Planctopirus limnophila DSM 3776: one gene and its partner. The protein of the gene in region 1 binds, or shares a complex with, the protein of each later gene. Links are inferred from orthologs where the notes say so. Each region holds a gene or a part of one and is shown on either strand. Other genes may lie near its edges.

The links.
Region 2: the proteins of accD (region 1) and accB are in contact, whole or in part, in a solved structure (PDB 8UXZ), measured with the Escherichia coli proteins. The link is inferred for Planctopirus limnophila DSM 3776 from one-to-one orthologs.

The regions. Positions count from the first base shown.
Region 1 is NC_014148.1:838,641-846,652, reverse strand. The notes cover bases 1,993-4,951. They hold accD (acetyl-CoA carboxylase, carboxyltransferase subunit beta), read right to left. Parts: upstream 3,922-4,951; coding sequence 3,064-3,921; downstream 1,993-3,063. Other genes in these bases: PLIM_RS22330 (histidine phosphatase family protein), read right to left, coding at 4,202-4,951; PLIM_RS03480 (sulfatase), read left to right, coding at 1,993-2,979. Outside these bases: PLIM_RS03490 (putative sugar nucleotidyl transferase), read left to right, coding at 1-810; PLIM_RS03485 (hypothetical protein), read right to left, coding at 1,001-1,225; more of PLIM_RS03480, read left to right, coding at 1,372-1,992; more of PLIM_RS22330, read right to left, coding at 4,952-5,002; rpe (ribulose-phosphate 3-epimerase), read right to left, coding at 5,008-5,712; gap (type I glyceraldehyde-3-phosphate dehydrogenase), read right to left, coding at 5,941-6,963; PLIM_RS03450 (HD domain-containing protein), read left to right, coding at 7,364-7,954.
Region 2 is NC_014148.1:77,970-83,280, forward strand. The notes cover bases 2,527-5,311. They hold accB (acetyl-CoA carboxylase biotin carboxyl carrier protein), read right to left. Parts: upstream 4,279-5,311; coding sequence 3,775-4,278; downstream 2,527-3,774. Other genes in these bases: accC (acetyl-CoA carboxylase biotin carboxylase subunit), read right to left, coding at 2,527-3,490; PLIM_RS00335 (M24 family metallopeptidase), read right to left, coding at 4,500-5,311. Also shown: nickel pincer cofactor biosynthesis protein LarB, read right to left, coding at 1-817; PLIM_RS00320 (6-phosphofructokinase), read right to left, coding at 992-2,026; more of accC, read right to left, coding at 2,144-2,526. UniProt on the Escherichia coli protein: This protein is a component of the acetyl coenzyme A carboxylase complex; first, biotin carboxylase catalyzes the carboxylation of the carrier protein and then the transcarboxylase transfers the carboxyl group to form malonyl-CoA.

The DNA.
Region 1 (8,012 bases):
GATCATGCCTTCCGACAATCATCCTCAAGTGAACTGAAAGCTCATCCAAACCAGACCTTCACAATCGTGGGGCCAACGCAAGCGCTGTGGGTTCATGAATCTGCCAAAGTCGATCCTTTTGTCGTCTTCGATACGACGGGTGGCCCCATTTACATCGACCGCGATGCCGTCATTCAGGCGTTTACCCGTATGGAAGGCCCCTGTTATGTTGGCCCGGGGACTCAACTTTTCCGTACGAACCTCCGCGCGGGTACCAGTTTTGGCCCCATGTGCCGGGTGGGTGGAGAGATCGAGAATTCCGTCTTCCAAGGCTTCTCGAACAAGTACCACGATGGCTTTCTGGGCCACAGCTATGTCGGCTCGTGGGTGAATCTGGGGGCCATTACGACCAATAGCGACTTGAAAAACGATTACTCGAATGTCTCCGTCCCCATTGGTGGCACATCGATCGCAACGGGTGAGAAAAAGGTGGGCTGCTTTCTTGCCGACCACGTGAAAACGGGTCTGGGGAGCATGTTCAATACGGGAAGTGCCGTGGGCGTGATGAGTATGATTCTCCCGGCGGGCGAACTCCTCCCCAAACATATTCCCTCGTTTACCCGATTCTGGCACGGAGAGATCGAAGAGCTATCCAGCATCGAACCCCTGCTCGAAACGGCAGCCATTGCCATGAGCCGTCGTGGCGTAGAGTTTTCGATCGCTCAGGAAAGAATGCTTCGATCTGTCTGGCATGCCACGAAACCCGAACGCCAGAAAGCCCTGGCACGCCAGTCGTCTCGATCAATCGAAACTTCCAGACAGAACCAATAGAGCGATATTCCATCGAATCGAGAGCAATGAACACCTGACTCGGATTCGTCGATTAAGAGTAATTTGTGTGCCATGCTTGCGGCTTCGAGCAAGCATGCTTGACTGAACCCAACGCTCTATTGATTTCTGGGATTTGTCGACTCGTCATGATGAGAATGTGTTCGCACGCACCAACAAGTCCCCATCCAACCTAAATCGGGGTCTTGAAGCCCATCGCGCGAATGGCACACCAGCCTTTGCGGGCCTCATAAATTTGAAATGCCCCCGAAATCAGCAGGGCAATCCCGGTACAGACCATCGCAATCACCGCCAGTCCGGCAATGGCCACACCCAGGCAGACCAGTCCGCCAATCGTACAAACAATACCGCCAATCATGCGGACCCGGCGTCCCTTCTGATCGATGTTGCACTGCATGGGATGACCTCACTTTCTCTTTGTTCGCAGCAAAATCGTGGCAGATGATCAAAATTCGTTATGCGATTTCGCGGGATATCTGCCAAGCTGTGCTTGATGCCACTGAGAATTCACACCAATGCCGCAGTTCATTGCAGGAGTTCCCCATGATCCACCGCTTTGCTGGCCTGTCTGTCTCTTTGGGAATCGCTTTTTTCATTATACACGCGGTCTCCCCACTTCTTGCCGAAGATCCATCACCAGCCGTCAGTTCTCAGAAAACAGCCCGTCCGAACATCCTTTTCATTATCGCTGATGATCTGAATAACTCTCTGGGATGCTATGGTCATCCTCTTGTCAAAACGCCTCACATCGATCGACTCGCTCAGCAATCAGTTCGCTTCGACAAAGCCTACTGCACCTTTCCTTTATGCGGCCCCAGTCGCAATTCCATTCTGACGGGTCTGTACCCCAACTCGACCGGTATTCTGCAGAACTCGCAGATCTTCCGGCAATCGATCCCTCAGCACTCCAGTCTCCCCGAACAGTTTCGCAAGGCTGGGTATTTCTCCGCTCGAATTGGCAAACTTTATCACTACAACGTTCCGACATCGATCGGGACGGATGGTCATGACGACCCGGCTTCGTGGGAACTGAAAATCAATCCCGCAGGGATCGATCACCTGCAGGAAGAAGACAAGATTCACACTCTCACACCCCGGCAATTTGGTGGCACACTGAGTTGGTATGCATCCCCCGGCAAGGATCTCGAACATACCGATGGCAAGGTCGCCACCGAAGCCGAACTTTTACTCAAACGTTTTGCTCAGCATCCGCAGCAGCCGTTCTTTCTGGCAGTTGGCTTCTATCGCCCACACACACCATTCGTGGCTCCTGCCGAACCTTATTTCGGTTGGTATGATCGACCTCAAATGCCTTTGATCCCCGGCATCCAGGAAGATCAACTCGATATCCCGAAGCCGGCACTGGCCAGTGCCAAGAAAGAGCAGGATCAACTTACCGATCCCATGCGGCAGGAAATCCTGCAAGCCTATTTTGCCAGCATCAGCTTCATGGATGCCCAGGTGGGGCGAGTCCTGGCCTCGCTGAAAGAGAATGGCCTCGCCGACAACACGATTGTCGTTTTCACCAGTGATCATGGCTATCACCTCGGGGAGCATGGTCTCTGGCAGAAGCAAAGTCTGTTCGAAGAAAGTGCCCGAGTCCCACTGCTGATTTCTGCTCCCGGAATCTCCAAGGCTGGCCAGGTGGTTACAGAACCCGTTTCTCAAGTGGATCTTTATCCAACTTTGGCAAAGCTGGCGAACATTCCCACTCCCGCCAGTCTGCAAGGCCAATCGCTGGTTTCGTTGCTGACTGATCCGCAGGCCAAAGGTCGCGGCTGGGCGTTGACTCAGGTCATGCGGAATCAAGGAAATCCCAATCGTGCGGGAGCCGCAGCCAAAAAGGGAACCGCTGCGTCAGTTCCTCAACCACAGCCCACCAGCAATCGGTTTTTTGGCTACAGCCTGAGAACCGACAAGTACCGCTACACGGAATGGGATGATGGCCAGCGGGGTCGTGAGTTGTACGATCACTTGGCGGACCCCAAAGAGTTGAATAACCTGGCCGAAAAACCTGAATACGCCGCCAAAATCACCGAGCTTTCGGCTCTCTTGAAAGAGGCGGTTGGCAAGTCACTTCCTCCGGGTGGCGTCACTCCCGAAGTCTCTGACAAGGACTGGCCTCCCGTTCTGGCACCTCTGCGAGATTAGTCCTGCTCCGCCTCGTTTAAGAGGTGTTTGGCAGATCTCAAAGTTTACAGAGAACAGAGAGCATGTGCTCTGCATATAGACCGATCACCACGACTTGGAACAGTAGTCGATGATCCGCACCAGTTCCTGCTTCAATTGCGGCCGGGAGACAATGCGATCGACAAAGCCATGCTTCAGCAGGAACTCGCTGGTCTGAAAATCATCAGGAAGTTCAATTTTGCAGGTTGCTTTGACCACACGCGGGCCGGCAAAACCAATCAGGGCCTTGGGCTCAGCAATGGTAATATCACCGAGCGAAGCAAAACTGGCAGCCACACCACCCATCGTCGGGTTCGTCAGCACGGAGATAAACAATCCACCCGCTTCGTGATAGCGAGCGAGTGCCGCAGAGACTTTACCCATTTGCATCAAAGAGACAATCCCTTCATGCATACGGGCGCCGCCACCAGAGCCGGAAACAATCACCAGTGGCAGTTTTAATTCGGTGGCCTTCTCGACCGCACGCGTCAGCTTTTCGCCGACCACTGATCCCATCGACCCCATGATGAAAGCAGAATCTGTCGTGGCAAAGACCAATGGTCGGCCACGCATATAACCTCGGCCCACCGTACAGGCATCGCGCATGCCCGTTTTCTTCTGCTCGGCCTTCAGTCGCTCGTGATAGGGCCGTGAATCGACAAAGCCCAGAACATCCTTGGGGGCCAACTCACTGAACCACTCTTCAAAACTGTCTTCATCCAGCAGTTGGGCAATGCGTTCAGCCGTCGGAACATAAAAATGGTGGTCGCATTCGGGGCAAAGGTGGAAATTCTTCTCCACCTGCTTGCGAAAGACGGTCGCCTTACACGATTCACATTGAATCCACAGACCGTCAGGGACGCCCCGCTTAGGTCGCATCTGGCCATTGGAAGTGATTGCGTCCAAGGGTGCGCCGGTGCTCATTGATGATCCTTACCCCAGTAAGCCCTGACAAATTAATCTGCTCAGGATACTGACTGTTGAATTTCGATGTCCAGGGTATCGCTTGTTCCGATGATCTCACAGGAACACGGTTTTCGTACGTTGACTGTCGGCGGAAATGTCCTTTGGCCACAGACTTTCATGCGTGGCAGTATAACGAAAACGGGAAATTTTGCCGAGAGTACACGACAGGTCGTGAACAAACCGGGATCAATTTTTTTCACGGCAATGCTGGAAATGCCTCAGCCTGATATCCACGCACTTAAATGGTCTGCGATTCTGTCACTGCTGTCACTGCTGTCACTGAGTTGGAATTGGCAACAGATGACTGCCCCATCCAGCCACTGAAAATTGACCAGCGACTGGCCATCCGTGGTGCCGGGATCGTGTTGCAGATTGTTAATAATTCGCAGTGGCAATGATCAACTTCTGCCACTTTAACTGTCGACAGCTCATGGCCAGATTCGCCCAGGGAACTGGTAGATTTCTGCAATTCGGGAGCAGTCTGAGACGATGAATTTCCCTTCTCAGGAGCTTCCAGAATCATCGTTTCGGCTGGCGACAGAAACTCCCGCACATAGCGAATCAGCGGATCATCGGCCATAATGATCAATCCCAGATACCGTCTGGTGGCCTTTTTCAAGATCGTGGCGACACGCTGGCGCACATCATCGCCAGCTTCTCCTTCGGGAGGCGATTCCACATCCAGAAAGGCACCTTTCGAACAGAATCGGCGTCCATACTTCCGCTCGATTTCTGACCTCTGCAGGCCTTCCCACAATCCCAGCGACTGATTGGCCAGCAAAGGTGTAGCAACAATTGGAAAACCCAATTGAGTGGCCAGGATCTGGGCAGCTTCGAAAGCGGGCCCGGAGTCTGACGAGTAAATCGCCCCGACAGCCAGATCTTTGGTGACCAGTTCGTGAAGAAAAGTTCCCGTCGCAGCGACTTGCTCAATCCCTCGGGGAGAAAGCGAAACATCGAGCCCACCAACAACACGCATTTGTGAACACAATTCCGTTGCCCCTGGTTGCACCAGAACAACGTGTGAACAGCGAGACATATGCCTCAACACTCCAAAGAAGAAGATGCCAACTGCTCCAGTTGCCTCATGGCAATGGCATAATCGCTGACATCAAAAATTGCACTTCCTGCAACAAACAGGCGTGCCCCCGCAGCTGATGCTGCAGCAATCGTCGTCGTTCCTATCCCGCCATCAATCGAAAGCCGGACATGTGGTGCGAGCCGGCTTCGCAAAGCGCGAACTTTATCAAGCACCTCGGGCATAAATTTCTGACCGCCAAACCCGGGCTGCACACTCATCACCAGAACCAGATCGCATTGATCAAGCCATGGCTCGAGGTGCGAAAGTGGTGTATGCGGGTTAATCGCCAGACCAGCATGCGCACCCCCTGCACGAATTCTCTGGAGAATCTCGGCAGGCTCTGGTGCCGCTTCAATATGAACTGTGATGGCGTCACATCCGGCGGCTAAGTACTCATCCACATACTTTTCCGGATGAGCAATCATCAGGTGTGCGTCAAAGAACAAGGACGTTCTCTTGCGGACACTGGCAATCAGCATGGCTCCATACGACAGATTGGGAACAAAGTTCCCGTCCATCACATCCCAGTGCAGCAGATGTGCATGGGCCTCTTCCAACCGACTGACTTCTGTCGCGAGATCTGCAAAATCGACTTTGAGCATTGACGGAGCGATCACAGGGATCTGGCTACCCAATGCCGCATCAAGTCGAGAAGGATTCGGAACCATACAGTACCTGAGGACAAACCATCATTGGCTGTCGGAAACCAGACCTGCATCATTTTTTCGATGCAGACTGGCTAAATCATCCACGGATTCCAAAGAAACCGTCAGACCGACAGGGCCGAGGACATATCCTCAGCCAGAGATTCTGATCATTGAACTCGCGCTCATCGACCAGTGAAGAGTAAAAAATGACCACCAGAGCCATCCGCCCTGGTGGTCATCATCATCCAATTAGAGCTTGGCAACCTTGGCAATGAGGTCGGCTGTCCGGTTGGAATAGCCAAACTCGTTGTCGTACCAGCTCAGAATCTTGATCATCCGCTTCTGGAGAACCATGGTCCAGGGAGCGTCGAAAATCGAGCTGTGAGCATTACCAATCACATCGCTCGAAACGATGGGATCGGTGTTGTACTGCAGAATTCCCTTCAGCGGGCCTTCGGCAGCAGCTTTCACAGCAGCATTCACTTCATCAACAGTCACGTCCTTGCCAAGTTCGGCGACCAGGTCGGTAATGCTGCCGCAAGGCACAGGGACTCGCAGCGAAATCCCGGTCAGCTTGCCATTGAGTTCTGGCAGAACTTCACCGACGGCCTTAGCGGCACCGGTCGATGTGGGGATAATATTCACGGCGGCAGCTCGTGAGCGATGAATGTTATCGTGCAACTGGTCAGCGAGACGCTGGTCGTTGGTGTAGGCGTGGCAAGTGGTCATCAAACCCTTGACGATGCCAAAGTTTTCGTGCAGCACCTTCGCCACGGGAGCCAGGCAGTTGGTGGTGCAACTGGCATTCGAGATGCACTTGTGCTCGGGAGTGAGCTGATTGTCGTTGACGCCCACCACGACGGTCAGGTCAGGTGTATCCTTGGCAGGTGCAGAAAGAATGACCTTGCGGGCACCAGCTTCCAGATGGCTGTCGTAACCAGGCTTTCCATCCTTCGCACGAGCAGTGAAGAAACCAGTCGACTCGAGAGCGATCTCGACGCCCATTGCCTTCCAGGGAAGCTGGCGGGGATCGCGTTCAGCGACCACTTTGACCTTCTTGCCGTTGACGACGATTGAGTCGCCATCGACTTCCACAGTTCCAGGGAATCGGCCATGAACGCTGTCGTACTTCAGGAGCATAGCGAGAGAATCAGGCTTACCCAGGTCGTTGACGGCGACAATTTCAAATTCTTCCGGGCGGGCTGCCATTGCACGAAATGCGACACGCCCAATACGTCCAAAACCGTTGATGCCAACCTTCACCGGGGCCACAAGCACACTCCTCAACTGAAGTACAGTCTGGACATGTCTCAACAACGAAGTCGGACAGTTCGCAGACGATCTTTCTTATGCGTCGAAGAGTATACGGCTGCGCAATGCCGTCAACAAGGTGCTGACACAACGCATCCACCATCACCAATGCGATAACTGCTTCTCACCATCTCGACGTCAATTCCACACAGCCTCAACAGGCCGCGCAAGTTCAAGTTCACCGACTCGATGAATTTTCTCATAAGGAAACATTATGGCATTGAAAGTCGATAACATTCCACGCGATATTGTCAGGGTAATCGTGTAAAGAAGTTCGATCCTGCCGTGTTATCAGCCATTGGTGTGGCCACTGCCTTCATGGATCGTTGATTGTCCTTGGAATGAATACGGAGTGATCATCATGGCGACCACGGGAACATGCGGCAGCGAATCGCCTCAACAGGTGATGGAATCCATCGTGAATCTCTTTGCTCAGCATGGCGATTCCAATTATGGCAAAGAGGCCGTTACTCAGCGTGAGCATGCCCTGCAAGCTGCTCACTTCGCCAGAAGCTTCAATGCTCCCGAGTCTGTGGTCGTTGCGGCTTTGCTGCACGATGTCGGCCATCTCCTGCACGATCTTCCCGAAGATGCACCAGATCATGGTGTCGACGATATGCATGAAACGTTGGCTTTTCAGTGGATGGAACCCCGCTTCATTGAAGCGGTTACTCAACCCGCCTGCCTGCATGTCCAGGCGAAAAGATACCTGGCTGCAGCAGAACCCGGTTACTTTGCACAGTTAAGTGCTCCATCGGTGCAAAGCCTTGCCTTGCAAGGTGGCCCGATGTCTGCCGACGAAGTGGCTGAGTTTGAAAAACATCCTTTTTTCAAAGAAGCCACACTTCTACGCCGTTGCGACGAAGCAGCCAAGGTGCCCGAACTGCAAGTTGCTCCCTTAGCCGAATACCTCCCTGCCATCGAACGCTGTCTCAAGCCCCAGGCTTGCTGATCAGGACTTCAAGATTTGACTTAGACAGCGCCAGATGTGCCATGCTTGCGGCTCTGAG
Region 2 (5,311 bases), 760 kb from region 1 along the record:
TCAAGCCGGCCACGTACCCTCCCTTGAACCCGGCGTCGATATTGACCACGGTGACGTTGGCAGCACAACTGTTGAGCATCGAGAGCACGGCTGCCAGACCTCCAAAATTGGCTCCGTAGCCGACACTCGTCGGGACAGCAATCACAGGGACTGCCACCCAGCCAGCCACTGCCGAAGGCAAAGCGGCCTCCATCCCAGCGACCACCACCACCACAGCAGCCTGTCGCAAGCGGGGCAATTCCGCCAGCAATCGCTGCGGTCCTGCGACTCCCACATCGCAGATTAACTCCACCGGCGCCCCGAGCCAGCGAGCCGTTTCAGCAGCTTCTTCCGCGACCGGGCGGTCGCTCGTCCCGGCAGTGACCACACAGACGGTTCGCTCATGCCGTGGCAGGCTTCCCAGTGAAACCGTGCGGGCCAGGCTGTTGACAGTCGCCGCAGGAAATGCCATCAGCAATGCTTCGGCCTGATCCGGCGTCAATCGAGTCGCCAATGCCGGCTGCTGGGATCTGGCCAAAAGCTCAAAAGCTTCGACGATCTGATCAGGCCGCTTGCCTGGCCCATAGATCACCTCGGGAACACCGCAGCGCGAATATCGGCCCAGATCGAGCCTCAGTTCACCGCCGGTATGTAATCGCCAGGCATCGAGGAGTGGCAATTGCGCTTTGAGATCATCATCACTCAAGTCACCATTTCGCCACGTGGATAACAGCTCCCACAGACTTTTTTCCTGGGGAAGAAGCGACGACTGGCTTTGATGAACAGATACTTCTAATGGATCAGAATCTGCGGATGGATTCCGAGGCGAATTGTGCATGGTTATTCACCTCGTTCAATCGTTACTCAACCATTTGTTCGAAGATGAATGGCAAAAAAGACGTTAGCCGAGTTGCAGGATGTACCTCGACTTTGCCAATCGATGGTTGTCGTACTTTACCCCAACTGGTGCATTCTCATGCACCCTACATGTGCATGCACCCTACACACGAAACTAGACTGTGAAGAACTCGGCAGCATCCTGATAAAATGACGGGTCGAGTGTCTTCAGCTTGCCGACGGCATCCTGCAGTGCGACGTCCACAATCGATGTTCCCTGCAGAGCCACCATCCGGCCAAACTTCTTCGCGATGACCAGTCGCCCGGCTCCCACACCCAGACGTGTTCCGAGAACACGATCATAAGCTGATGGTGTGCCACCACGCTGGAGGTGTCCGAGAATCACATGGCGGGTTTCGATTCCTGTCCGCTTTTCAATGATCGAGGCCACCAGTTCGCCGACACCACCCAGGCTGACATGCCCGAAGTCGTCGACCTTGGCATTCGATGTGACATAGCCTTCTTCTGGTGCAATCACAGCTCCTTCACTGGCGACCACGATGCCCCACATTTTGCCGGCTTCGCGACGTTTCTTGAGGACGTTGCACATGGCCTCGATATCGACCTTCATTTCCGGAACAAGAATGTAGTCTGCAGAGCCAGCCATCCCGGCTTCGCAGGCAATCCAGCCCGCGTGGCGTCCCATCGTTTCCACGACGATGATCCGCTGGTGCGATTCGGCCGTCGTCCGCAAACGATCAATCGACTCCATACAGATGTTAATCGAAGTGTCAAAACCGAAGGTCACATCGGTGCAGGAGAGATCGTTGTCGATCGTCTTGGGGCAGCCAATCGTATTGAGCTTGTGGTCGTTATAGAGTTTATTGGCCACGCCCAACGTGTCGTCACCACCAATGGCAATCAGAGCATCGAGGCCCAACCGCTCGTAACTGGCCAGCAGCTTTTTGACATCTTCTGGGTTCTTGTAAGGGTTGGTACGGGAAGAACCCAGAATGGTGCCACCCTTCCAGAGAATGTCCGCGGTATTCTCCAGCGTCAGTGGCGTGCCAATCCCGTCGATAGCACCGCGCCAGCCGCGCTGCAGGCCAATGACTTCGCCACCTGCATTGCCAATCACCCGGACTGCACCACGAATGACGGCATTCAAGCCGGGGCAATCTCCACCGCCAGTGAGAATTCCAACTTTCATACGATTTGCCTCTACTGTTGCTGTCTCTATGGCCTGCTGCAAACTCTGGAACAAAGGCTCAATCAGCTGTCACTTGTCGTTGGCTTACAGCGATGTCTATCAGATCAAAAGCGTTGGTTATCTGCCAACCAGTTCCTGCTCGACGAACGTGGTGTACATCTTGCCTTCGACAAATGCCGAGTGATTGAAGATACGCTTCAGCAGCGGAATTGTGGTTTTGACACCTTCGAGCACCAGTTCATCGAGGCAGCGCTTCATGCAGGCAATGGCTTCGAGCCTGGTAGGCTTGTGCACAATCAGCTTGCCGATCATCGAATCGTAGTACGGAGGGATGACATAGCCTTCATGGACATGGGAATCCCAGCGCACGCCCAATCCACCGGGAATACGGAGCTTCGTGATTTTCCCCGGTGATCCGCGGAAATCATTATCCGGATCTTCAGCATTGATACGCACTTCAATTGCGTGACCATTGCAGGGAACCTGCTTCTGCTTGATCCCCAGTGGTTCATTGGCAGCCACCCGGATCTGCTGCCGAATGAGGTCGATTCCCGTAACCTGCTCAGTGACTGGGTGCTCGACCTGAATACGGGCATTCACTTCAATAAAGTAGAAGTTGTTATCTTTATCGACAATAAACTCACAAGTACCGGCATTGGTGTAACCTGCCGTTTTCACGAGACGAACCGCTGCTTTGCAAAGTTCTTCTCGAACGTTGTTGGGCAAGTTGGGTGCAGGTGATTCTTCAATCATCTTCTGATGGCGGCGCTGTGTCGAACAATCGCGTTCCCACAAATGCAGCACTTCGCCATGCTGATCCGCCAGAATCTGCACTTCCACGTGGCGCGGATTCTCGATGTACTTTTCGAGGTAGACGCCTGCGTTGTTGAAGGCCTTTTCCGCTTCGAGAGCTGCCTGCTTAAGGCCTGCCTTCAAAGTGATGTCGTTACGTGCGACACGCATCCCTTTGCCACCACCACCGGCGGTCGCTTTGATCAGAACCGGATAGCCAATCTTGTTGGCAATACCAATGGCGGTTTCTTCGTCGGTAATCAGTCCATCACTGCCTGGAACGAGATTCACCTTAGCCGATTTGGCGATTTCTTTGGCAGTGACTTTATCACCCAGCTTCGCCATGGCCTCATGCGGAGGGCCGATAAACTCAATGTTGCAACTGCGGCAGACTTCGGCAAAGTGTTCGTTCTCGGAAAGAAAACCATACCCGGGATGAATCGCCTGGACATTGCCCACTTCTGCCGCACTGATGATGCGATTGATCAGCAGATAGCTGTTCGCCGATTGTGCCGGCCCGATGCAATACGCTTCGTCTGCCAGGCGAATGTAATCCGCGTGACGATCAGCCTCACTGAAAACAGCGACTGTCTGAATCCCCATTTCGCGGCAGGCACGAATGATTCGAAGAGCAATCTCGCCACGGTTGGCTACTAAAATCCGTTGAAACATGGCTGGTCGTGTCCATCAGCAAAAACTTAGGTGTCGAAACCTGATGCGATTACTTCGTTTCGAGTGGCCCTCAGTCGTTCTGACTGAGAACTGCTCTCTGACAACCCGCTCAACACAACGATTCTTGATCGATTCAGCTGACCAATTGAGCCGGGTTGAACTCTCGATATGAAGATAGACCGCGTAAGAGCCAGTTGCCTGAATGCGTCGAAACTTCCGTGTTGCACAGCTGTTCGCTCACAAACAGGCAACGTACTCCGGGCGATCCATCCTGCGGACCGAAACTATGGTCGAACACGGAACAGTGGCTGACCGTATTCCACGGGATCGCCATTCTTCACAAGCACTGCCGCAATTGTGCCGCTGACTTCCGCTGGAATCTGGTTGAAGACCTTCATCGCCTCAATAATGCACACCACAGTTTGCGGGCCCACTGTCGAACCCACATTCACGAAGGCTGGGTCTTCTGGTGTTGGTGACGTATAGAAGGTCCCCACTGTCGGGCTCTTGATATCAATCAGACCGGCTTCCGCAGCAGGTGCTGCTGAAGTGGCAACAGCAGGTGCAGCGGCTGCCGGAGCCGAGGCCACAGGCGCTGCTGGAGCAGGGAGATAGGTGGGGGCTGGAGCCGCCACGGTCACCGTGCTTGAGCCGCGGCGCAGACGAATATGCTCTGGCCCGTTCTTCAAATTGACTTCACTCAGATCATGCTTCTCCATGAGTTCAAATAACTGCTGGAGCTTCTGCAGATCGAACGGCTCGCCGCTCGCTGGTGATGCTTCGGACATCCCGAAAATTCCTCGAAGAGTTAGGACATATCAATAATGAGTGATAAGACCGGACGAATTGCGCCGGAGATCACCTGCCAAAACCCGCTTTACCTTCGTCAATCGTGCCCATCTTCGCAACTCACTCCCCTCTGTTTCACACCTCAGCGATGGCAATTCGGAGGGTTCAAGTGCCAAAACAACACAAGAATAATATACGCATGTATGGTTAAACTGCGGTTTTATCGCCTTGCCTGAAACTCTTCAAAGGATTTCGGCAGGCTCGTTAAAACTTCGTGGCCATCTTTTGTGACCAGTACGTCGTCCTCAATCCGGATTCCGCCCAGTTCCGGGAAGTAGATGCCTGGCTCCACAGTCACAATCTGGCCGACTTTCAGCTCGTCGGTTGAGATCGGGCTGAAGCGAGGATTCTCATGCACATCCAGGCCGATTCCGTGGCCCAGACCATGACCAAAGTATTTTCCATAACCGGCGTCTTCGATGACTTTGCGGGCGGCCGTATCGATTTCCTGACAACTGGCACCGGGCCGGATGAGTGCAATCGCTGCCAGTTGCGCGGCTAGCACCACTCGATAAGCCTTTTCAATCTGTGCTGGAACTTTACCAGTGGCGACCACGCGAGTGATATCACTTTTGTATCCTTTGGGAGTGCTGGCACCCCAGTCGAGCAATACGAAGCCCGCTTCGGAAAGTTGGCTGTTACCTGCCCGTGCGTGGGGTAGGGCAGCTCGAGGCCCCACGGCAATAATGGGATCAAATGCGACCTTGGCAGCACCAAATCGCCGCATCGCATGTTCCAGATCGGCTGCAATCGCCGCTTCGGTCATCTCGGGAACAAAGAGTGACTTCACAACTTCAAACCCGCGCTGAGCCATCTGCACAGCTTCGCGGGTCTCAGCGATCTCGGAGGGATCTTTGATGCAGCGCAGTTGTTCAACCAGATCTGTGGTGGGCACCAGCGTGATTGATTTCAGGCGATTGGCCCAATCCTGGTGGAGTGCGAACGAGACATGCTGAGATTCAAACCCGAGCG